Regions from separate parts of the Mesorhizobium sp. M0676 genome, predicted to be linked through region 1. Evidence: predicted binding sites of a transcription regulator. Region 1 holds the regulator's gene; each other region holds the start of a gene.
What was found. The regulator PhoB, encoded in region 1, activates phosphate uptake and scavenging genes when phosphate is short. The targets are predictions, from matches to a motif close to TGTCATNNANCTGTCAT.
Positions count from the first base shown of each region.

Region 2: NKI35_RS18705 (LTA synthase family protein) is a predicted target of PhoB. The motif match lies at 2,386-2,402, and genes of this name have one in related genera.
Region 3: NKI35_RS19880 (esterase-like activity of phytase family protein) is a predicted target of PhoB. The motif match lies at 1,792-1,808, and genes of this name have one in related genera.

Region 1 is NZ_JAMYPU010000015.1:85,116-92,731, reverse strand. It holds gene xylF (D-xylose ABC transporter substrate-binding protein) at 1-286, opposite strand, end outside; gene NKI35_RS18220 (ROK family transcriptional regulator) at 552-1,787, shown strand; gene phoB (phosphate regulon transcriptional regulator PhoB) at 1,818-2,507, opposite strand; gene phoU (phosphate signaling complex protein PhoU) at 2,524-3,228, opposite strand; gene pstB (phosphate ABC transporter ATP-binding protein PstB) at 3,269-4,093, opposite strand; gene pstA (phosphate ABC transporter permease PstA) at 4,111-5,427, opposite strand; gene pstC (phosphate ABC transporter permease subunit PstC) at 5,424-6,884, opposite strand; gene NKI35_RS18190 (substrate-binding domain-containing protein) at 6,981-7,616, opposite strand, start outside.
Region 2 is NZ_JAMYPU010000016.1:35,417-43,032, reverse strand. It holds gene NKI35_RS18720 (acyl carrier protein) at 1-208, opposite strand, end outside; gene fabG (3-oxoacyl-[acyl-carrier-protein] reductase) at 430-1,167, opposite strand; gene fabD (ACP S-malonyltransferase) at 1,228-2,175, opposite strand; gene NKI35_RS18705 (LTA synthase family protein) at 2,453-4,381, shown strand; gene rpsF (30S ribosomal protein S6) at 4,694-5,194, shown strand; gene rpsR (30S ribosomal protein S18) at 5,194-5,442, shown strand; gene rplI (50S ribosomal protein L9) at 5,710-6,297, shown strand; gene NKI35_RS18685 (cyclopropane fatty acid synthase) at 6,484-7,616, shown strand, end outside.
Region 3 is NZ_JAMYPU010000017.1:127,721-135,336, reverse strand. It holds gene NKI35_RS19890 (Gfo/Idh/MocA family protein) at 1-523, opposite strand, end outside; gene NKI35_RS19885 (LacI family DNA-binding transcriptional regulator) at 718-1,743, shown strand; gene NKI35_RS19880 (esterase-like activity of phytase family protein) at 1,905-3,380, shown strand; gene NKI35_RS19875 (L,D-transpeptidase) at 3,459-4,247, opposite strand; gene NKI35_RS19870 (MATE family efflux transporter) at 4,446-5,918, shown strand; gene NKI35_RS19865 (MFS transporter) at 5,922-7,130, opposite strand; gene NKI35_RS19860 (TMEM175 family protein) at 7,284-7,616, shown strand, end outside.

The DNA.
Region 1 (7,616 bases):
TGGCCGAGGCGTCCTGCGCCAGGATGATCAGAGAGTTGGCGCCCTGCGAGATCAGGCTTTCGACGTCGGTCAGCTGCTTGCCGGGATTGGACTGCGCGTCGGCGGAAATGTACTTGTCGCCGGCAGCCTCGATCGCCGTTTTCATCGCAGCCTCGTCGGTCTTCCAGCGCTCTTCCTGGAAGTTCGACCACGACACGCCGATGACCTTGTCCTTCGCCTGCGCGACCGACATCAGCGCCAGCGACATGGCGACACCCGCCAGCATGGCGGCTGCAAATCTGTTCATCATAATCCTCCCTGCGCCGCGTGCGGCGCGACAAAACTGGCCCGAGGGCCGGCACACAGAGGCCCTATTTTTCGAGCCTCGAAAAAATACTGGTTCAATGATAAGGCGCTGTCAACATCGATTCTGATGGATTCTGATGGCCCTTGCCGATTTTTTTCGAGGTCCGCAATAAACAATGACAGGGCTGCCGGCGTCTGCCAATATTTGGCTGGTGCCGTCGAACGCCTTCACTATCATGAGGCGCGAGGAGGCCGGGAGGAAACAAATGTCGGTTGGAATCCGCCACGACGATCTGCGCCGTCGCAACCGTGCCATGGTGATTTCGGCCGTGCGCCGGGCCGGCCAGCCGTCGCGGACCGAGATTGCGGCGACCACCGGCCTCAGCCACTCGACCATATCGGCAATCTCGTCTGATCTGATTGAAGAAGGCATCCTGATTGAAGGCAAACCTGGCGAGACAGGCGCACTGAAACGCGGCCGGCCGCAGGTCGGCCTTGGCCTCAACCCGGAAGCGGCGGCGGTGATGACCGTCGTGCTGTCGCTCAATTTCCTGTCCGTCACCGTCATCGACTATGCCGGCCACGTCGTCGCCGAGGAACAGCGCCGGCTGGACACGCTGACCAAGCCGCGCGACGAGCTGATTGGCGAATGCGTAGCAATCGTCCGGCGGCGGCTTGAGGATCCCGACCTCGATGTCCAGAGCATCGCCCGCATTGCCATGGGCATCCAGGGCATCACCGATTCGCAGGCGCGCGCCATGCTGTGGTCGCCAATCACGCCACTGACCGACATTGCCTTCGCCGACATGTTGGAAGCGGAATTCGGCATTCCGGCCACCATGGAGAACGACTGCAACATGATGGCGGTGGCGCTGCAATGGCGCCAGCCCGAGCGCTACCGCGACAATTTTATCGCCATCCTCTTGTCGCACGGCATCGGCATGGGACTGGTGCTGAAAGGCGAACTGTTCACCGGCACCCATTCCTCGGGCGGCGAGTTCGGCCACATGATCCACCGTCCGGGCGGCGCGCTCTGCCGCTGCGGGCGGCGCGGCTGCGTCGAGGCCTATGCCGGAAACTACGCCATCTGGCGCAGCGCCAAAATGATGAGCGAAGATGCCGAGCCGGTCGATGTCGGCGACGCTGATATGCGCGCACTCGCCGCGCGCGCCCGCGAAACCGATGGCCCGGAGCGCGAAGCCTATCGCAGGGCCGGCGAGGCGCTCGGCTTCGGCCTCGGCAGCCTGTTTGCACTGATCGATCCGGCACCCGTCGCCATGGTCGGCGTCAGCGCCGCCGCCTTCGACTTGATCGAACCGGCATTGCGCGAAGCGATCGCCCAGACCGCCGGCGGCCAGCACTCGAAATCGATCTCCTTCGACACCGAGCCCAACGAGCTGCCGCTGATCCGCGAAGGCTGTGCCATGCGCGCGCTCGGCTTCGTCGATCAGGAGATTTTCGCGCCGGGCATTCAGGCCAAATCCGGCAAGCATGTCGCCTGAATGGCCGGCAACGGCGCGACGCGCAGCATCCTAGTCTTCCCTGATCGCGTAGCCAGCGCCGCGAATGGTACGGATGACATCCGGCATGCGGCCGTTGTTGACCGCTTTGCGTAAGCGCCCGACATGGACGTCAACGGTTCGCTCGTCGATATAGATCGTCTCGCCCCAGACATTGTCGAGCAGTTGGCTGCGCGAGAACACGCGGCCGGGATGGCGCATCATGAATTCGAGCAGCCGGAACTCGGTCGGTCCGAGCCTGATCTCGCTCTTCTTGCGGTAGACACGGTGCGACTCGCGGTCGAGCACGATGTCGCCGACCTTGAGCACGCTGGACAGCACTTCCGGCTTGGCCCGGCGCAGCAGCGCCTTCACTCGCGCCATGAACTCCGGCGTCGAGAATGGCTTGACCAGATAGTCGTCGGCGCCGGTGGACAGGCCGCGCACGCGATCGCTTTCCTCACCGCGCGCGGTCAGCATGATGATCGGCAGCCGCTCGGTTTCGGGCCGCACTCTAAGCCGCCGGCAGAGCTCGATGCCGGAAACAGCGGGCACCATCCAGTCGAGCACCAGGAGATCGGGCACGTTTTCCTGCAGGCGGATCTCGGCCTCGTCGCCGCGTGTCACCACCTCGACGTGATAGCCTTCGGATTCGAGGTTGTAGCGGAGGAGCACGCCTAGCGGTTCCTCGTCCTCCACGACCATGATGCGTGGCGCGATCATCGGCAGTTCACCCTCATCAGGCCGGCATGGCCATCGCCGTCTCGTCCTGCTTCGGACGATTGGCGGGCAGTTGCTGGCCGGTCAGCACATAATACGCATTTTCGGCGATGTTGGTGACATGATCGCCGATGCGCTCAAGATTCTTGGCGCAGAACAAGAGATGCGTGCAGGCGGTGATGTTGCGAGGGTCTTCCATCATGTAGGTCAAGAGCTCACGAAACACGGACGTGTATTTGACGTCGATGCGCTCGTCGTCATTCCTGAGTTTTGCAAGCGCTGCCGCATCGGTGGCGGCATATTCCTCGACGACGCCTTGCACCTGGATCAGCACCAGCTGCGCCATGGCGTCGATGGAGTGCGACAGGTCGCGCGGCGTGACACTGAGGCCCACGGTGCCGACGCGCTTGGCGATGTTCTTGGCGAGATCGCCGATGCGCTCGAGGTCGCCGGCCATGCGGATCGAGCCGACCACGGCGCGCAGATCGTTGGCCATCGGCTGGCGCTTGGCGATCAGCGTGATGGCGCGGTCGTCCAGTTCGCGCTGGCGCGCATCCATGATGGCGTCGTCGGAAACGACACGCTGTGCCAGCGCATTGTCCGAATTGAGCAGCGCCCTGGTCGAGCCGCTGAGCATCGAGCCTGCCAGATCGCCCATGTCGCGGATCAGCTTGCTGATCTGCCCGAGCTCTTCATCGAAGGAGGCGACGGTATGTTCACCCATGATCTTGGTCCTCGTGCCTGAAATTCACCCGCCGGAAGGTTCAGCCGAAGCGGCCGGTAATGTAATCCTGGGTGCGCTTGTCGTCGGGGTTGGTGAACATCTTGTCGGTTGCGCCCTCCTCGACGAGATAGCCGAGATGGAACATCGCCGTGCGCTGCGACACGCGCGCCGCCTGCTGCATCGAGTGGGTGACGATGACGATCGTGTAGTTCTGGCGCAGCTCGTCTATCAGCTCCTCGACACGGGCGGTGGCGATCGGATCAAGCGCCGAGCAGGGCTCATCCATCAGGATCACTTCCGGCGACACGGCGATGGCGCGCGCGATGCACAGGCGCTGCTGCTGGCCGCCGGACAGGCCGGTGCCGGGCTCCTGCAGGCGGTCCTTGACCTCGTTCCAGATCGCAGCCTTCTTCAGGCTCTGCTCGACGATCTGGTCCATGTCGGACTTGCGCTTGGCCAGCCCATGGATGCGCGGGCCGTAGGCGACGTTCTCGTAGATCGACTTCGGGAACGGGTTGGGTTTCTGGAACACCATGCCGACGCGGGCGCGCAGTTCGACGACATCGATGTTCTTGTCGTAGATGTCGTCTTCATCGAGCGTGATCTTGCCGGTCACCCGCGCCGAATCGATGGTGTCGTTCATGCGGTTGAGGCAGCGCAGGAAGGTCGACTTGCCGCAGCCGGACGGGCCGATCAGCGCCGTCACCTGGTTCTGGCGGACGTCGAGATTGACGTCGAACAACGCCTGCTTCTCGCCGTAGAAGACGCCGACCTTGTCGCCGCGCATCTTGATGACTTCGTTCGACTTGGCGTTCATTTTGTCGCCCACTGCATTCTCAAGGGACTGTTCGGTCATGATGTTCATACCAAATTGCCTTTTTTCTACCAGCGCCGCTCGAACCGGCGCCGGAGCACGATCGCGGTGATGTTCATGGCCATGAGGAAGACGAGCAGGATGATGATGGCGCCGGACATGCGCTCGACAAAAGCGCGCTCAGCCTCGTTTGCCCACATATAGATCTGAACCGGCAGCGCGGTCGCCGGATCGAAAGGCGTCGTCGGATAATCGGCGACGAAAGCGACCATGCCGATCAAGAGCAGCGGTGCTGTCTCGCCGAGCGCACGCGCCAGGCCGATGATGGTGCCGGTAAGGATGCCTGGGGCGGCAAGCGGCAGGATGTGATGGAACACCATCTGCATCTTGGAGGCGCCGAGGCCGAGCGCCGCCGAGCGGATCGACGGCGGCACCGCGGCGAGGGCGGCGCGCGTGGCGATGATGATGGTCGGCAGCGTCATCAAGGTCAGCACCAGGCCGCCGACGAAGGAAGCCGAGCGCGGCATGCCGAGGAAGTTGATGAACACGGCAAGGCCAAGCAGACCGAAGACGATCGACGGCACCGCCGCGAGATTGTTGATGTTGACTTCGATCAGGTCCGTAAAGCGGTTCTTCTTGGCGAACTCCTCCAGATAGATCGAGGCGGCGACGCCGATCGGCAGCGCCAGCAAAAGCACGATCACCATCATGTAGAACGAACCGATGATGGCCACGCCCATGCCCGACGTCTCGGGCCGGCTGGAGGCGCCATAGCTGAACAGGCCGGTGTTGAAATGCTCGGCCATCGCGCCTTCGGCTTTGAGCTTGTTCATCCAGTCGATCTGCTGGTTGGACACCTTGCGGCGCGCTTCATCGACGCCGAGGTCGATCTGGCCCTTGAAGGCCGAGTCGAGATTGGCGGCGGCCAGGATGTCGACGTCACGCGTCGTGCCGATCACCGACGGATCGGCGGAGACGATGTCGCGCAGCTGGACGCGGGCGCCTTCCGACAGGAAGCCCTTGAGCTTCAGCATCATCGGCTTGTTGGCCGGATCGATGCCGAGCTTGGCCACCAGCGCGTTTTCGGCGAGCTTGGGATAGTTCGCCTTGATCAGCACGGTAGGGTCGGTCGCGCGCTTGCCGGAGGGATCGATCACCTTCTCGTCGAAGGTGACCGGCAGCGTCACCGTCGTCTGCCAGAAGGCGGTGTAGCCTTTCGAGACGATGGTGATCAACATGATGGCCAGGAACGCCAGGCCCACCGAGATCGCAATCACGCCATAGATGCGGAACCGGCGTTCGGCGGCATAGCGCGCCTTCAGCCCGATGTCGCGGCGCGGACGCGCGACGGCACCCGCCATCGTGTCCAGGGGGATGTCGGTCATTCGTACTGCTCCCGGTACTTGCGCACGATGTAGAGGGCGACGATGTTCATCACCAGCGTCAGCGCGAACAGCGTCAGGCCGAGCGCGAAGGCGACCAGCGTCTGCGGCGAGTTGAACTCGAGATCGCCGGTCAGCTGGTTGACAATCTTAACGGTGATGGTCGTCATCGCCTCGAACGGATTGGCCGTCAGATTGGCGGCGACGCCCGCCGCCAGCACGACGATCATAGTCTCGCCGATGGCGCGCGACGCCGTCAACAGGATGGCGCCGACGATGCCGGGCAGTGCCGCCGGCAGGATCACCCGCTTGATCGTCTCGGAGCGCGTGGCGCCGAGGCCGAGCGAGCCGTCACGCATTGCGCGCGGCACCGCGGTGATGATGTCGTCGGACAAAGAGGACACGACCGGGATCAGCATGACGCCCATCACCAGACCGGCGGTGAAGATGCTCTGGCCCTGGATGAAGGGCGAGCCGCCGGTGAGTGCCGCCGACAGGTCGCGCAAGAACGGTCCGAGCGTGACAACGGCGAAGATGCCGTAGACGATGGTCGGAATGCCGGCCAGCAGTTCCAACGCCGGCTTGACCACCGAGCGCACACCGCGCGAGGCATATTCGGACATGTAGACCGCCGACATCAGCCCGACCGGCACTGCCACCAGAAGGGCGACGGCGGCGATGTAGAGCGTGCCGGCAAGAAGCGGGATCAGGCCGAACTGACCCTGGCTGCCGCCGGAACCGGCGGCGGCGAAACGCGGATCCCACACCGTGCCGAAGAAGAAGCTCATCGGCGACACGCTCTCGAAGAAGGTGATCGTCTGGAACAGCATCGACAGCACGATGCCGACCGTGGTCAGGATGGCGATGGTCGAGGCCGCAAGCAGCCCCCACAGCATCAGCTTCTCGACATTGTTGCGCGCCCTGGCGCGCGGCGCGATCTGCCTCAGCGCATAGAAGGCGCCGGCGACCGACAGCGCGAAGGTCAGCACGGCGCCGAACAGGCCGAGCCGGTCCTGGACCTGGTTCGCCTCGACCGCGATCGGGATCATATAGTCCTGTGTGTCGCTGGCCAGTGCCACGCCCTTGGCGGCGAGCAGCGGCTGCAATTCGGCGAAAGTAGCGGGAAGTGCGGTATCGCCATCGAGCCGGCGCAGGCCCTTGGCCAGGCTCTTCACCAGGCTGGCGTCGAGCGCTTCGCTGGCCACCTTTGTGTCGGCGGTGCGCTCGGGCAAAGCGGCATGGATGTGCCGGTCGAGATAGAAGGAAGAGCCGATATCCCAGACGGCGAGCAGCAGGACGGCAGGCAGGACCGCGAGCAGAAAGGCCCACCAGCCATGATAATGCGCGCGCGAATGCGGCTTGACCTTGCCGGTATCCTGCGCCGCTGCGCGCTGGCGGCCGATCACAAAAGCGACCACGCCTATGGCGATGACTATGGCGAGTACGAGCAAGGACGACATCACCCACCCCAGGGAAAATTCAGATCGCCGCCACCGTTGCGGCAAGCGGCGAAATCAGGGCGCGGATTTGGTCCGCGCCCTGATCCGGTCGGTTGATTACATCGTCTTTTCGGCGGCGAAGGCGTCGCGCTGGCCCTGACGTTCGGCGTCGGGAGCGGAAACCAGGCCGTACTGGGCGAGCGGGCTTTCCGGGCCGATCATCTGGTCATCAAGGAAGAACTCGACATATTCCTTGAGGCCGGGAACGACGCCCAGATGCGCCTTCTTGACGTAGAAGAACAACGGCCGCGACACGGGGTACGTGCCATCGGCGATGGTCTGCGTCGAAGGCACGATGCCTTCCACGGTAGCGACCTTCAGCTTGTCGGCATTGTTCTCGTAGAAGGCGAGGCCGAACACGCCAACGCCGGTCTTGTTGGAGTCGATGCGGGCCAGCGTCTCGGTGTAGTCGCCATCGATGTCGACAGCCTTGCCGTCCTTGCGGATGGCGATGCAGGTCTTGCCGATTTCCTTGTCGTCGGCGATGCCGGCAGCCTTCAAAGCGGCCTTGTCGCAGCCGGCGTCGAGCAGCTTGGTCTCGAACACTTCACGGGTGCCGTGCTTCTCACCCGGGATATAGGCGGCGATATCCCAGTCGGGCAGCTTCGGATTGACCTGGTTCCACTTGGTGTTCGGGTTGTCGACCAGCTTGCCGTCGACCACCAGCTTGGCGGCGAGCGCCTTGTAGATGTC
Region 2 (7,616 bases), on a different contig from region 1:
CGGCATCGCCGACGGTCAGGATGGTCTCGGCCGCATCGTCCGGAATCTCGACGCCGAACTCTTCTTCGAAGGCCATGACGAGTTCGACCGTGTCGAGGCTGTCCGCGCCCAGATCATCGATGAAGCTCGCCTGCTCCGTCACCTTGTCGGCATCGACGCCAAGATGTTCGATGACGATCTTCTTGACGCGCTCTGCGGTGTCACTCATTTGGGGCATCCTCGTCTTTTGTTTGTCTGTCTTCGTTAGCGGGCAGAATGCCGCTAATCAAGCTGAAAGATGGTCCTGCCGGAAACGCAACGATGCCGGACCGGTTTTTGCCCGAACCGCCGGGTTGCGGGCCGCATTACACGAAAAATGGCCGAGGTCCAAGGCGAAATGGTCTCTTTTCACAAGCCGGCCATGTCTTCTTATCACCCGGCAATATCCTGTCAGATCATGGCCATGCCACCGTTGACATGGATGGTCTGGCCGGTGACGTAGGCTGCCTCGTTGGAGGCGAGATAGGCGACGGCCGACGCCACTTCAACACTCGTGCCCATGCGGCGCGTCGGGATCGCGGCCATTATCGCGTCTTTCTGCTTGTCGTTGAGCTTGTCGGTCATGGCCGATTCGATAAAGCCCGGGGCGACGCAGTTGACGGTGATGTTGCGGGTGGCGATCTCCTGCGCCAGCGACTTGGAAAAGCCGATCATGCCGGCCTTGGAGGCGCAATAATTGGTCTGGCCAGGATTGCCGGTGACGCCGACCACCGAGGTGATGTTGATGATGCGGCCATGGCGGCGGCGCATCATCGGATGGGTCAGCTCGCGGGTCAGCCGGAACACGGCGGTGAGGTTCACCTCCAGCACGCTGTCCCAATCCGCGTCCGCCATGCGCACGAACAGGCCGTCCTTGGTGATGCCGGCATTGTTGACCAGTATGTCGACGCCTTCGAGTTCGGCTTCGGCCTTCTGGCCAAGCGCCTTGACCTCGTCACGGTCGGCAAGATTGGCCGGGAACAGCTTTACCCGGTCGCCGAGTTCGCCGGCCAGGGTCTCCAGTTTCTCGACGCGGGTGCCGTGCAAGCCGACAATGGCGCCTTGCGCATGCAGCACCCGGGCAATCGCCTCGCCAATGCCGCCCGATGCGCCGGTGACGAGCGCCTTGCGGCCGGTCAGTTCGAACATTTTCGTCTCCTGATCTTAAGAGAACACCCTTCCCACGGGAGGGGTTGAATCGCCAGTGGATTATGCAAGCGCGGCCAGCGCCGCCTCGACATCGGCCGGCGTGCCGACGGCCGATGTGGCGATGTCGCGGCTGATCCGCCGCGCCAGGCCGGAAAGCACCTTGCCGGCGCCGATCTCAAAGAGCGTGGCGACGCCATTGGCGCCGAACCACTCCACCGTTTCGCGCCAGCGCACGCGGCCGGTGATCTGCTCGACCAGGCGGCGCGCGATCTCGTCGGGGTCGCTGGTCGGGACTACAGTGACGTTGGAGACGACGGGCACCACCGGTGCATTCTTGGTCACGCCGGCCAGCGCCTCGCGCATGACATCGGCCGCCGGCGCCATCAGCGCCGAATGGAAGGGTGCGGAGACCTGCAGCATCAGCGCCCGCTTGGCGCCCTTTTCGGTGCACAGTTTCGCGGCGAGTTCCACCGCCGCCCTGGCGCCGGAGATCACCAGCTGGCCGCCGCCATTGTCGTTGGCGATCTGGCAGACCTTGCCGGATCCCGTTGCGGCCTCGGTGCAAGCGGCTTCGACGTCGGGCTGTTCCAGTCCGATGATCGCCGCCATGGCGCCCTCGCCGGCCGGCACCGCCGCCTGCATGGCGTTGCCGCGGATGCGCAGCAGCCGGGCGGCATCGGCGACCGAAACGAAACCGGCCGCGGCAAGGGCGGAATATTCGCCGAGCGAATGACCGGCAACGTAGGCAACCTTGTCCTTCAGCGAAAAGCCGCGCGCTTCCAGCGAGCGGATTCCCGCCAGCGAGACCGCCATCAGCGCCGGCTGGGCATTGGCAGTCAGGGTCAGCGCCTCTTCCGGGCCTTCCCAGATCAGTTTCGACAGCTTTTCGCCCAGCGCATCATCGACTTCCTCGAACACCCTGCGTGCCTCGGGGAAGGCGTCGGCGAGGTCCTTGCCCATGCCGACAGCCTGGCTGCCCTGTCCCGGAAAGGTGAATGCGACGGCCATTTGGGCGCTCTCCAGCGGCTGATTTTTCCTGCCTGTGACGCAAGGCGGACCGCCAAGTCAAGCCCGAAGGCGGCATTTCGGCTCTCGCTTGAACCGGAGCTGACCTCGAGTCCCTGTTCCCAAAGGCTTTTTGCCGATCACACCTGATGAAAACCGCTCACGAATCGTTTGCTGGCTCTTCTTATTTTCGCCACAGGCGCTAGCTTTTGCATGACAGTTCTATGACAGAACGGTGGCGCGAGTGGAAATGCGCGTTGCTTGGGCCGGGGGAAGAGACGTGGCTAGGATCAGGAAGGGCGCGACCGTACCCGCGCCACAGTTCTTGGAAGACGATCCGTCCACCGGCTACCTGCCGGGGCGCAGATGGCCGGTCATCCGCTACGGTCTGGTCACGCTGCTTGCCTCCGCCATCCTGGTGTTCGCCATCGAATGGATCGTGCGCGGCGACTTCTTCGGCACGGTCGACTTCTTCCTGCAGCCATTCAAGCCGGGCTGGACCACCATCATTGTCTTTGCATTGGTGCTGATGGGACTGGACGCCGTGCTTGGCCGCAGTCACCAGAGCCTGATGATCGTGGCGCCGCTGACGCTGGCGCTGGCCTTTGTCGGGCATCAGAAGTCGCATTATCTCGGCGATCCGCTCTACCCAACCGATTTTCTTTATTCGCGCCAGATCATGGCACTGATGCCGCTCCTGGTGCGCGAACGGCCCTGGACGGCGCTCGCCATGGCGGTCGGCATCGTCGCCGGCCTGTCGCTGCTGATCTATGGCTGGCGGTTGTGGCGCCGCAAGGTTCCGATCCTCAGCCGCAAAGGGCGGCTGGCGCGGCTGACGCTGGCAGTGCCGCTGCTCGCCTTCTTCGTCTCAATCATGGACTACGCCACCTTCTCGTGGACCCGCGACCGGCTGCAGATCATCCCGATCATGTGGGACCAGAAGGAGAACTACGCCTCCAACGGGTTTGCGCTGGCCTTCGCGCTCAACGTGCCGATGGCGCATGTCTCGGCGCCGGCGGGCTATTCCGACAAGGCGATCGACGCGATCGACAGGCCTGCTGTGGCGGCCTCGGTACCGGATGAGAAACCCGACATCATCGTGGTGATGAGCGAATCTTTCTGGGATCCGACCAAGCTGCCCGGCGTCACAATCACGCCTGACCCGATCCCCAATGTGAGGGCGCTGCGTTCCGGCTATATGTTTTCGCCGGAATTCGGCGGCATGACCGCCAACATCGAATTCGAGGCGCTGACCGGCTTTTCCAATGCCTTCCTGCCGGCGGGCTCGATCCCCTACCAGCAATATGTGCGCACGCCGACGCCGTCGCTGGCGACCTTCCTGAAAAGCGAGGGCTACCGGGCGCGCGCCATCCATCCGGGCACCAACTGGTTCTGGAACAGGGGCGCCGTCTATGCCGATTTCGGCTTCAACGATTTCCGCTCGGAAGAGACGCTGCCGCCACTGGAAAAGCGCGGGCCGCTGGCTTCCGATGCCTCGATGACCGACGAGATCATCGCAGAGGCCGACGCCAGCGAGCGGCCGGTGTTCTTCTTCGCCGTCAGCCTGCAGAACCACGGTCCCTACGAGCCGTACCGCTATTACAATCCGACCCACAAGGTCGCGGCGCCGATCAGCACATGGGCGCGGGAATCGCTGCTCAGCTATGCCGAAGGCTCCGCCGATGCCGATCGCGGCCTCGAGCGGCTGATCGAATGGGCGAAGAAGCGCGACCGGCCGACGGTCATCGCCTTCTTCGGCGACCATCTGCCGCCGCTCGGCCCCGTCTATGTCGAAACCGGTTACCTGAAGGACAATGTCGCGCCGCGCAAGGAACCGACGCCGGCGGCGGCACTGGAGCATCATCAGACGCCGCTGGTCATCTGGTCTAACCGCACCGGTCCGGCGCAGGATATGGGCGCCGTGAGCCCGGCCTTCCTGCCCTACCACATCCTGACAACGGCCGGGATCACGCACCCCTACTACACCGGCTTCCTGGGCGCGCTGCGCGAACGCTATCGCGTCGTCGACCGCAATCTGCTTTTGACACCGTCAGGTGAGGCCACGCCGGACTGGGCGCGGCAGAAGGACGTTGATCCGGCGATCAACGATTACCGCTTGCTGCAATACGACATGATGTTCGGCAAGCGTAAGGCGGCTCCGGACTTCTTCCCCGAAACGATCAACGGTGGTACCCCGCATACGAGTTGATGCCTGGTCTTTATCCAACCCTGCGACGCCAGGACGCTGTCCGGAGCATGCGTTACCCTTGCCTTCCAGCCAAATTGCTATATAGACGCCCGCAATCTGCCGGTCCTTGCTGGGGGCTGAACGGAGGGCCGGAGGTTTTACCCAAAACCTTCGTGTGAAGCCAGAAGCGCTTCCGCCTCCCGTGTCTCCGCTCTCGACCGTCTCGAAATGCTCCTTTCTTCCCCGCCCCTTCGGGATCAGCGGGTCAGAGAAGTTGCAGAGGCTTTTGCCGCGAGGATCCGGGAGAGAAACGAAGAAAGGCACTGAACCACTATGGCTCTATACGAACATGTGTTCCTTGCCCGGCAGGACCTCTCGCAGCAGCAGGTCGATGCGCTTGTCGAACAGTACAAGGGCGTCATCTCCGCAAATGGCGGGTCCGTCGGCCGGGTCGAGAACTGGGGACTGAAGTCCCTCACCTACCGGGTCAACAAGAACCGGAAGGCTTACTACACGCTTATGGACCTCAACTGCCCGCCGGCAGCGCTCAACGAGATGGAGCGCCAGATGGGCCTGTCCGAGGACGTGCTGCGTTTCCTGACCGTCAAGGTCGAGGCGCATGAGGAAGGCCCGTCGGCCATGATGCAGAAGCGCGAAGAGCGCTCGGAACGCGGCGGCTTCGGCGACCGCGACCGTGGTGATCGTGGTCCGCGCTCGTTCGGCGACCGTGATCGCGGCGACCGTGGCGATCGTCCGCCGCGCTCATTTGGCGACGCCGGTGGCGATCGTGGTCCGCGCCGTCCGCGCGAAGGCGTTGAAGGAGGTGCAGAATAATGGTCGACATCAATCAGATCCCGACCCGGCGCCCGTTCCATCGCCGCCGCAAGACCTGCCCGTTCTCCGGCGCCAATGCGCCCAAGATCGACTACAAGGACGTGCGTCTTCTGCAGCGCTACATTTCCGAGCGCGGCAAGATCGTGCCGTCGCGCATCACCGCCGTCAGCCAGAAGAAGCAGCGCGAACTCGCCAAGGCGATCAAGCGCGCCCGCTTCCTCGGCCTGCTGCCCTACGTGGTTCGCTAAGATCTCCGAAGCAGGCGGTTCGCCGCCTGCTTCCTTCTCCCACGGCGACGGGCGCCGCAGGGGTAATTTGATGATGCATGTCGTTGTCCCAAAACCGGGCCCACTCTTGGCGACGTGCATTGAAATCCCGAGTTGAGGTGAAAAGCCTCTAACTGCCGCGACAGGCAGGACAGCGACACCGGCGCCAAGGCGCTCAGAGCTTCCTGACCTGTTCCATTCAATTCGGCGCCGATCCCGCGGTCGGTGCCCAGACGAAGGAACAAGACCATGCAAGTGATTCTTCTCGAACGCGTTTCCCGCCTCGGCCAGATGGGCGATACCGTCAAGGTCAAGGACGGCTTTGCCCGCAACTTCCTCTTGCCGCAGGGCAAGGCGCTGCGCGCCAACGAAGCCAACAAGAAGAAGTTCGAAGGACAGCGCGCGCAGCTCGAAGCCCGCAACCTCGAGCGCAAGTCGGAAGCCAGCCAGGTTGCCGAAAAGCTCGACGGGAAGAGCTTCATCGCCGTACGTTCGGCCGGCGAGACCGGCCAGCTCTACGGTTCGGTGTCGACCCGCGACATCGCCGACCTGCTGACCGCCGAAGGGTTCTCGGTCAACCGCAACCAGATCCAGCTCAACCAGCCGATCAAGACCATCGGCGTCACCAATGTGGCGATTGCGCTGCATCCGGAAGTCGAGGTCACCATCAGCCTCAACATCGCCCGCACGGCCGACGAAGCCGAGCGCCAGGCCAAGGGCGAGACGCTGACCACCGCCGAAGCCATCTATGGCGACGACATCAACGACAATGCGCGGCCGGAGAACTTCTTCGACCCGAACACCGAGTTCGAAGGCGGCGAAGAAGACAACGCCTGATCCCGCACGGGGCCTGATCGGGAAGCGAGGGGAGCAGCGCTCCAATCACTTTCTCGTCTTCCAGCCTTTCTGGACCAATGCCCGGGCCTCTCGCCCGGGCATTTTTGTGCCAAATGGAACTTTTCGAACCCCTATATATTGTTGCAGAATTGGTCCGCCAGTCTGACCGTGAGGGGACATTTGGTGATGAATATTCTGTTGAAACGCGTTCTCGACCGCCTAGTGCGTACGGGCAATCTGAAAGTCACCGGCCCGAAGGGCTCGACAGTGGTTTTCGGCGACGGCAGCGGCGAGCCGGTGCATATGCACATCAAGACCGCGCATGCCGAGCGCGCCATTACCTTCGATCCGATGCTGGCCGTGCCGGAAGCCTATATGGACGGCGAACTCGACATCATCGAGAGCGGCGTACTGGGTATGATGCGCATCGCCTTCCAGAACATGGGCAGCGGCGGTATCGACGCCACCTGGTCGAAGGCCATCGAGGGTCTGCGCCACGCCTTTCGCCGCCTGCAGCAGATCAACACCGCATCACGGGCGCGCCGCAACGTGCAGCGCCACTATGATTTGTCGGGTGACCTCTACCGGCTCTTCCTCGACGACGACATGCAGTATTCCTGCGCCTATTTCGAACAGCCGGACATGACGCTCGACGAGGCGCAGATGGCCAAGAAACGCCATATCGCCGCCAAGCTCAGGCTGAAGGCCGGCCAGACCGTGCTCGATATCGGCTCCGGCTGGGGTGGACTCGGCCTCTATCTCGCCAAGGCTTTCGATGTCGACGTGCAAGGCGTGACGCTGTCGACCGAGCAGCACGGCGTCGCCACCGACCGGGCGCATGCGCAAGGCTTGCAGGACCGCGTGCATTTCGATCTCAAGGACTACCGCGAACTCAACGAACGCTTCGACCGCATCGTCTCGGTCGGCATGTTCGAGCATGTCGGCGTCAACCACTTCCGCACCTTCTTCGACAAGTCGGCGACGCTGTTGAAGCCCGACGGCGTCATGCTCTTGCACACGATCGGCCGCTCCGGCGTGCCGTGGGCGACCAGCGCCTTTATCCGCAAGTACATTTTTCCGGGCGGCTACATTCCCTCGCTGTCGGAGGTGATGCCGGCGATCGAGAAGTCGGGGCTTGTGGTCACCGACATCGAGATTCTGCGGCTGCACTATGCCGATACGCTGAAGCATTGGGGCCAGCGCTTTGCCGCCAACCGCGACAAGGCCAAAGCCATCTACGACGAGCGCTTCTGCAGGATGTGGGAGTTCTATCTGGCGGCTTCGGAAGCCGCCTTCCGCTGGCAGGATCTGGTGATCTT
Region 3 (7,616 bases), on a different contig from region 1:
CCATGTCGAGCAAAAGCACATGCGCCATCTCCTCGCGAAAGCCGCCGAAATGCGGCGCGACGAAGAAGTCGGCATGGATGCTGGTCGGCTTGCCGATGGCGCCGGAGTCGAGAAAGCGCCTGATGCGCCGGACATTGGCGACGTAGCGGCGGTTCTGCACCACGGCATGAACGCGCCCTGCCTGGCGCGCCGCGTCGACAATGGCGCGGGCATTTTCCGGAGTATCGGCGAGCGGCTTTTCGGTGAGCAGATGGCAATGATGGGCAAAGGCAGAATAGGCGACGTCGCGGCGGGCGGCGGGAACCACGACATCGAACACCGCTTGCGGTTTGGTCTGGTCGAGAACCTGATCGAGTCTGGTGCCGATGACGACGCTATCGAGCCCGTATTCGCGTGCCCTCGCCCGCGCCCGTTCGGCGTCGAGATCGACAAGGCCGACAATGGCAAGCCCGTCGATCTGCCTCGCGGCATCGAGCCAGGCCTTGCTCATCGCACCACAGCCGACGAGGACGGCATTCATCATCCGGCATTCCTCCCGTCCGGTCCCTCCAGACCGAATGTAACGGCATTTCCGGCATCACCGTAAACGTTTTTCCGTAAACGTTTACGAGAACACACCCGATGGCCTAGAATGTCAATCGGCTGTCAGCGAAAATCATCCCGAAGCCTTGGCCTGGGCGGCAGCCGGTGCTAGCCAAGACAGGGGGAGAACTGTCCTTGGCGTCCAGCATCCATGACCTCGCGCGTCACCTGAACATTTCGATCGGCACCGTGTCGCGGGCGTTGAACGGCCGCGCCGACGTCAATGCCGACACCCGCCAGCGCGTGCTCGCCGCCGCCAAGCAATTGAACTATTCGCCCAACCAGTCCGGCCGCAGCCTGCGGCAAGGCACCACCCATTCGATCGCCTTCATGCTGCAGCCGCATCCGGGCGACCAGCAATATGGCGAACCGTTCTTCATCCCGTTCCTGATCGGTCTGCAGGGCCGGCTGGCCGAGGATGACCTGGATCTGATGGTCGTCATGGGCGAGCCCGGCCAATATCAGCAGGAGAGGCTGCGCCGCGTGGTTGAGACGCGCCGGGCCGACGCGGTCGTGTTGGCCAATACACGGCGGGAAGACGATCGGATCGACTATCTCAGCAAGGCCGGCTTTCCCTTCGCCACGCTTGGGCGAAGTCAATCCGGCGACGACACCTATCCTTCGCTCGATATCGATTTCGAGAGGGCGGGTGATGAAGCCGTCGACCGGCTGGTCGCGCGCGGCCACCGCCGGATTGCCGCCATCCGCCCTTCGCTTGATCTCAACTTCGGCTACCTGTTCCTCGACGGCTACCGCAAGGCGCTGGAGCGGCATGGCATCGAAGTCGACCCCGGCCTGATCGCCGACGGCTTCATCAACGAGGCAGGCGGCTACCAGGTGACGCCGCGCGTGATGCTCTCCAAGGACCGGCCCACAGCCATCATCTTCAACAATGACGCAATGGCGCTCGGCGGCTGCAAGGCACTGGCCGAGATGGGCATCAGGCCCGGCCACGACATCGCGGTGATCGTCATCGTCGACACGCCGCTCTGCCGCTACTTTTCACCGGCGCTGACCGCCTTCCGCCCGGCGCTGGAGCCGATGGGAAGGCGGTTGGCCGAAATGCTGCTGGCCTCGCTTCCCGCCTTTGCCGGCCCGGAAGGTCCGCGCATCATCCGCGAAGTTTGGCCGCTGGAGTTGATCGCGCGCGACAGCGATTGATAGTGCGTCTCTCCCTTCTCCCACAAGGGAGAAGGAAGAGGCCCGCTCTGTCACGCAAGTATCATGTTCGCGTCCTAGACCGCTTTGCGAGAGGGCGACATCGTCGATGCGATGCGGTGGCCCCTTTGCGCCGCTCAAGGCTTGTCACAAAGAGGATCTCCATGAAAATCTCGCACCGAACCGTGTCGCTCGGCGCCGCGCTGGCGCTGTTTACCGCCCTGACCCCTGCCCTTGCCGACAGCACCGCCACCGTTGGCGGCTTCGTCAACAAGGGCCTGGTCGGCGTCGGCCGCATTCCGGCCGATCAGAAGGACAAGTTCGGCGAGACCTTCGGCTCCGGCTCCGGCATGTCGATCGACGCCGCAAGCTGGAACCGTGGCGCGGACGGCTACAAGGGCTCGCTCTGGTTGCTGCCCGACCGCGGCTACAATGTCGTCGGCACCACCGACTACCGGCCGCGCCTCAACACTATTCATATCGAATTCACGCCGACCGCACTGGGCGCCACGCCCACCGCCGGCCAGGAACGGACCGGCGTCAAGGCGACGCTAGCCGATTCCCTGCTGCTCACCGACGACAAGGGCGCAGACGCCACCGGTCTCGATCCGCTCAACGGCGTGCGCGCGGCCAATGGCGACCTGCCGATCCTGCCCGAGGCCAATGGCAAGCTGGCGCTCGACAATGAGGCGATCGCGCGGCTGCCCGACGGCACCATGTTCATCTCTGACGAATACGGCCCCAACATCTACCGCTTCTCGGCCGACGGCCATCTGTTGTCGGCAACGCAGCCGCCCGCCGCTTTGGTGCCGATGCGCAAGGGCGCGCCGAACTTCGCCTCCGACAATCCGGGCCCCGGTGCAGCCGAACCCGATCCGAAGGATCCCGAAACCGGCCGCCAGAACAATCAAGGCCTCGAAGGCATGGCGCTGACGCCGGACGGCAAGTCGCTGATCACTGTGCTGCAGTCGGCGCCCCGCCAGGATGGCGGCGATTCGCCCGCGACGCGCCAGAACACCCGCGCGCTGGTCTACGACGCCTCCGACCCGGCCCATCTCAAGCTGGTGCATGAATATGCCGTGCCGCTGCCGGTGTTCAAGGACGCCAAGGACAAGACCAAGGTCGCCGCGCAGAGCGAAATCGTGGCGCTGTCCGACAAGACCTTCCTGATGCTGGCGCGCGACAGCGGAAACGGCCAGGGGGTGAAGGGCGATACTTCGCTGCTGCGCCAGATTTTCGTCGTCGACGTCTCTGGCGCCACCGACATTGCCGGCGGCGCCTTCGATGCCGCCGACAAGCCGCTGGCGCCCAAGGGCGTGCTCGACCCCTCGGTGACCCCGGCCAAGCTGACGCCGTTCATTGACATCAACGACAACAAGGAACTCGGCCGTTTCGGCCTGCATGACGGCAAGCCGAACGACAAGAACAATCTGTCGGAGAAGTGGGAAGCGATGTCGGTGGTCAGCGTTCTCGATCCGGCGCTGCCCGACGACTATTTCCTGTTCGTCGGCAACGATAACGACTTTCTCACCCAGGACGGTTTTCAGGTCGGCGCGCCCTACAAGGCCGAAGACGGCGCCGATGTCGATACCATGTTCCTGGTCTATCAGGTCACGCTTCCGGGCCTCGCCAAGAAGTAGCCATATACGGAAAGGCGGACGCGCCCGGCGCGTCCGCCTTTAACCGTCTGTCGGCGATCAGCGATGCCGTGAAGGCACCTATTTCAAAATCTCCGCATCCCTTGGCACGCCGGCATCGATCGGCTCGGCGGTCCGGCTCGACACAGCCATGATCTTGCCCGCGGCCGACAGGTTCGGGCGCACATAGACCTGGGCTACGCCGTTGACCCGGCTGTAGAGGTCGATGATGTCCTGGTTCATGAAGCGCACGCAGCCCGACGACGCGTTCTTGCCGATGGAATCCCATTCCGGCGTGCCGTGCAGCCGGTACATCGTGTCCTTGCCGTCGCGGAACAGATAGAGCGCGCGCGCGCCGAGCGGGCTCTGCGGTCCGGGCGGCATGCCGTCCTTGTATTTCGCCAGTTCCGGCCGGCGCTGGATCATTTCCGGCGGCGGCGTCCACACCGGCCATTTCTTGCGCGCCTGGATCACGGCGCTGCCGGTCCAGCCAAACCCGGCCTTGCCGAGGCTTACGCCATAGCGCATTGCCTTGCCGCCATCGCGCACCAGATAGAGAAAATGCTCGGATGTATCGACGACGATCGTGCCGGGTTTTTCGCCGGTCGGATCGTCCACGATCTGGCGCACGAACTTCGGATCGAGCTTGGCCACGGGGATTGCCGGCAATGAAAAGCCCTCATCGACGCGCGCCGAATACATGGTGGCGGCATCGCCCAGAGCCGGTTCGGGCGCCGGAGCGGGCGTTGGCGGCACCACGACGTCGGTCGTGGTGCAGGCTGAAAGCGCCATGGAAGCGGCACCCAAAGCGGATATTCCAAGAAACGCGCGCCGGTTCAGGCGCTCGGAAAAAAGCGGATTGTCGGACATGATCCCCCCAGCCTATTCATCATATCCAACAGGATATGCGACCCCACGCGGCGACGACCCATATCCCATTCCGGATGTTTTGAGAACTGATTAGCGTGAAGCCGCCAGGTGGCATGTTCCAATGCCGCATCGACCTTGTCCGTTAAATCGGCGATCATTGCCGGGCGGACTTTGAGATGAACCTTCGCCGAACAGCCCATGGACGAAAAAATACTACCGCGCCGGCGCACCGGCGATCTCACCAGCGGCCCAATCCCTCGCACGCTGCTGTTGTTCGCGCTTCCGGTGCTCGGTTCCAATGTGCTGCAGTCGCTCAACGGTTCGATCAACGCCGTCTGGGTCGGCCGCTTCCTCGGTGAATCGGCGCTGACGGCGACCTCAAACGCCAATCTGGTGCTGTTCCTGATTCTTGGCACCGTGTTCGGCATCGGCATGGCCGCCACCATCCTGGTGGCGCAATCGGTCGGCGCCCGCGACCTGCCCGAGGCGCGGCGCATCGTCGGCACCAGCGCCAGCTTCTTCTTCCTCGTCTCGGCTATCTTCGCCGTCTGCGGCTGGATCTGGGTCGACGCTATCCTCAACACACTGGGCACCCCGCCCGATGCGCTGCCGCTGGCGCGCTCCTATCTGCGCATCATCTTCGTCGCCGTGCCGATGATGAATCTTCTGTCCTTCGTCATGACGGTGCTGCGCGGTGCGGGTGATTCGCGCACGCCATTTTTCTTCATGGCGCTCGCCGTCGTGCTCGACATCATCCTCAATCCGCTGCTCATTCGCGGAATCGGCCCCTTCCCCGAGCTCGGCATCGCCGGCTCCGCCACCTCGACGCTGATCGGCCAGACGGTGAGCGTGATCGCCATCCTCGTCGTGCTTTATGCCAGAAAGCATCCGTTGCGGCTCGCCGGCGCGAACCTCGCTCTGCTGCGGCCGGATCCGGCGCTGCTCAGGATCGTCGTCTTCAAGGGCGTGCCGATGGGCCTGCAGATGATCGTCATTTCGGCGGCGGCGCTGACCGTGATGGGCATCGTCAACTCCTACGGCTCGCAGGTCGCCGCCGCCTATGGCATCGCGGCGCAGCTGTGGACCTATATCCAGATGCCTGCACTGGCGATCGGCGCCGCAGTCTCGTCGATGGCGGCCCAGAATGTCGGCGCAGGGCGGTGGGACCGCATCGGTCGCATCGCGGCGTCCGGCGTCGGCTTTAACCTGGTGCTCACCGGCGCCCTGGTGGCGCTGCTGTTCTTCTTCGACAGGCCGGTACTCGGCCTGTTCCTTAGCGGGGACAGCACCGCAATCGACATTGCAGCCCACATCAACAAGGTGGCGTCCTGGTCGTTCATCCTGTTCGGCGTCACCATCGTGCTGTTCGCGACCGTGCGCGCCACCGGTGCCGTGATGCCGCCGCTGATCATTCTGGTGATTTCCGTGATGGTCGTGCGTACCGGCTTTGCCTACTTCTTCAGGAGCTACATCGGCGAGGAAGCGCTGTGGTGGAGTTTTCCGGCGGGATCGATCACCTCGCTGGTGCTGGCCGCCGCCTATTATCGCTTCGGCCGCTGGCGCACCATGCACATGATCGAGGACCGGCCGGCCGCCGGCGAGCCGCCCGACACCGGCCTCGGCATCCCGCGCGGACGGGCAAACATGGCGCCCGGGACGCCAAACGGGTGAGGCTCAGCGCGCGTATTTGACGCCGAACCCCAGCGCTACGACAGAGAACAGCGTGATCATGCCGGCGAAGGCCAGGCTTGCCGTCGTCGGAGTGGCCCAACTCGACAGCAGCCCAATGCCGATCACCGGCAGCGCATTGCCGCAGAAGCAGCAGATGAAGAATGCCGACACCAATTCGGCGCGGCGCTCGGCAGGTGCGATCTGGTTCACCACCTGCAGGCCGCCGCGATACCCGAGCGCAGCCGCCACGCCGCACAGAGCGGTGGCGGCAATCATCAGCGACATCGAGGCGAAAAACTGCGCAGCAACCATCAGCCCTACGGCCGGGATCATCAGCGCCAGCGCGCCCAGCATGCCGGCGCGGCTGGACAGTCGGGCCGTGGCCAGAATGGTCGCGGCCGCAACCATCGACAGTTCAAAGAACAGCCCGCCGGCCTCGGCATGGTTGGCCACATGCAGCTGCTGCGCCAGGATGCTCGGCGCCAGGGCTGCATAGAAGCCGACCAGCGCCATGGCGCCGAAGCCGGTGACGGCCGGCGCCACGAAAGCGGCGCGGATATCAGCGGGCACCGACAGCCGCGGCCGCAGCGAAACATCGGCCAGCCTTCCCGGCCGCGAAACGGTTTCCCTGGTGCGCCAGATCAACAGCGTCACCACCACGAGCAAGGCAAGATAGACCGCAAACGTTAGTCTCAACGGCCAGGGCGCATATTCGGCGAGCAGGCCCGATGCCAGCGCGCCGAGGCCAAGGCCAACGAAGTTGGTGCTGGTGGCGATGATTGCCGCGCGCGATTTGTCCTTACCCTCGATCAATTCGGCAAGCCAGGCCGTGCCGGTTCCCGCGCCGACGCCGATGCCAAGGCCGCTCAATATGCGGGCGACATCGAGCCATGCGACGTTCTCGGCCAACAGGAACACCAGCGCGCTGACCACCGCTATGGCCATCGACGCCAGCGCCGCAGGACGGCGGCCAATGCCGTCGGACAAGCGCCCGAACATCAGCAATGCGCCGAGATTGCCGACGACATAGACGGCGTAGACCAGCGTCAGCGTGATCTGCGAGAAACCGAAGGCCTGCTTGTAGATGACGTAAAGCGGCGTCAGCACCGTGCTGCCGGCGAACAGAGCGGCGATCATGGCGGCAACCGCGGCCATCGCGGGCCGGCCATCGAGTCCGTTGTCGCGCGTTATGGTCTCGGCATAGCTGGTCATGGCAACCTCCGGCCAATCGCCCAACGCCCAATTGCGCCCCAACGTCCATGTAAGGATGGCCGTTCCACGCGCCGAACTTCATCCTGACAACCTTGTCAGGATGGTCTTGCCCGAAATCCTCGCTTAACGTCTTTCCATCGAGAAGGAGAATCCATGGGAAAAGGTAGAGTCGAGGCATTCACCGATGGGGTGGTCGCCATCATCATCACCATCATGGTGCTGGAGCTGAAAGTGCCCCATGGGGAGGATTTTTCAGCGCTTCTGCCGCTGTGGCCGATCTTTTTCAGCTATGTCTTGTCGTTCATCAATGTCGGTATCTACTGGAACAATCTGCACAACATGTTCCACACCGTCCAAAGGGTCGACGGCCGCGTGCTGTGGGCCAACCTCAACCTTCTGTTCTGGTTGTCGCTGATGCCGGCGACGACGGCCTTCATGGGCGAGAACCATTTCGCGCCGGTCCCCGTCGCCGTCTATGGCATCGAC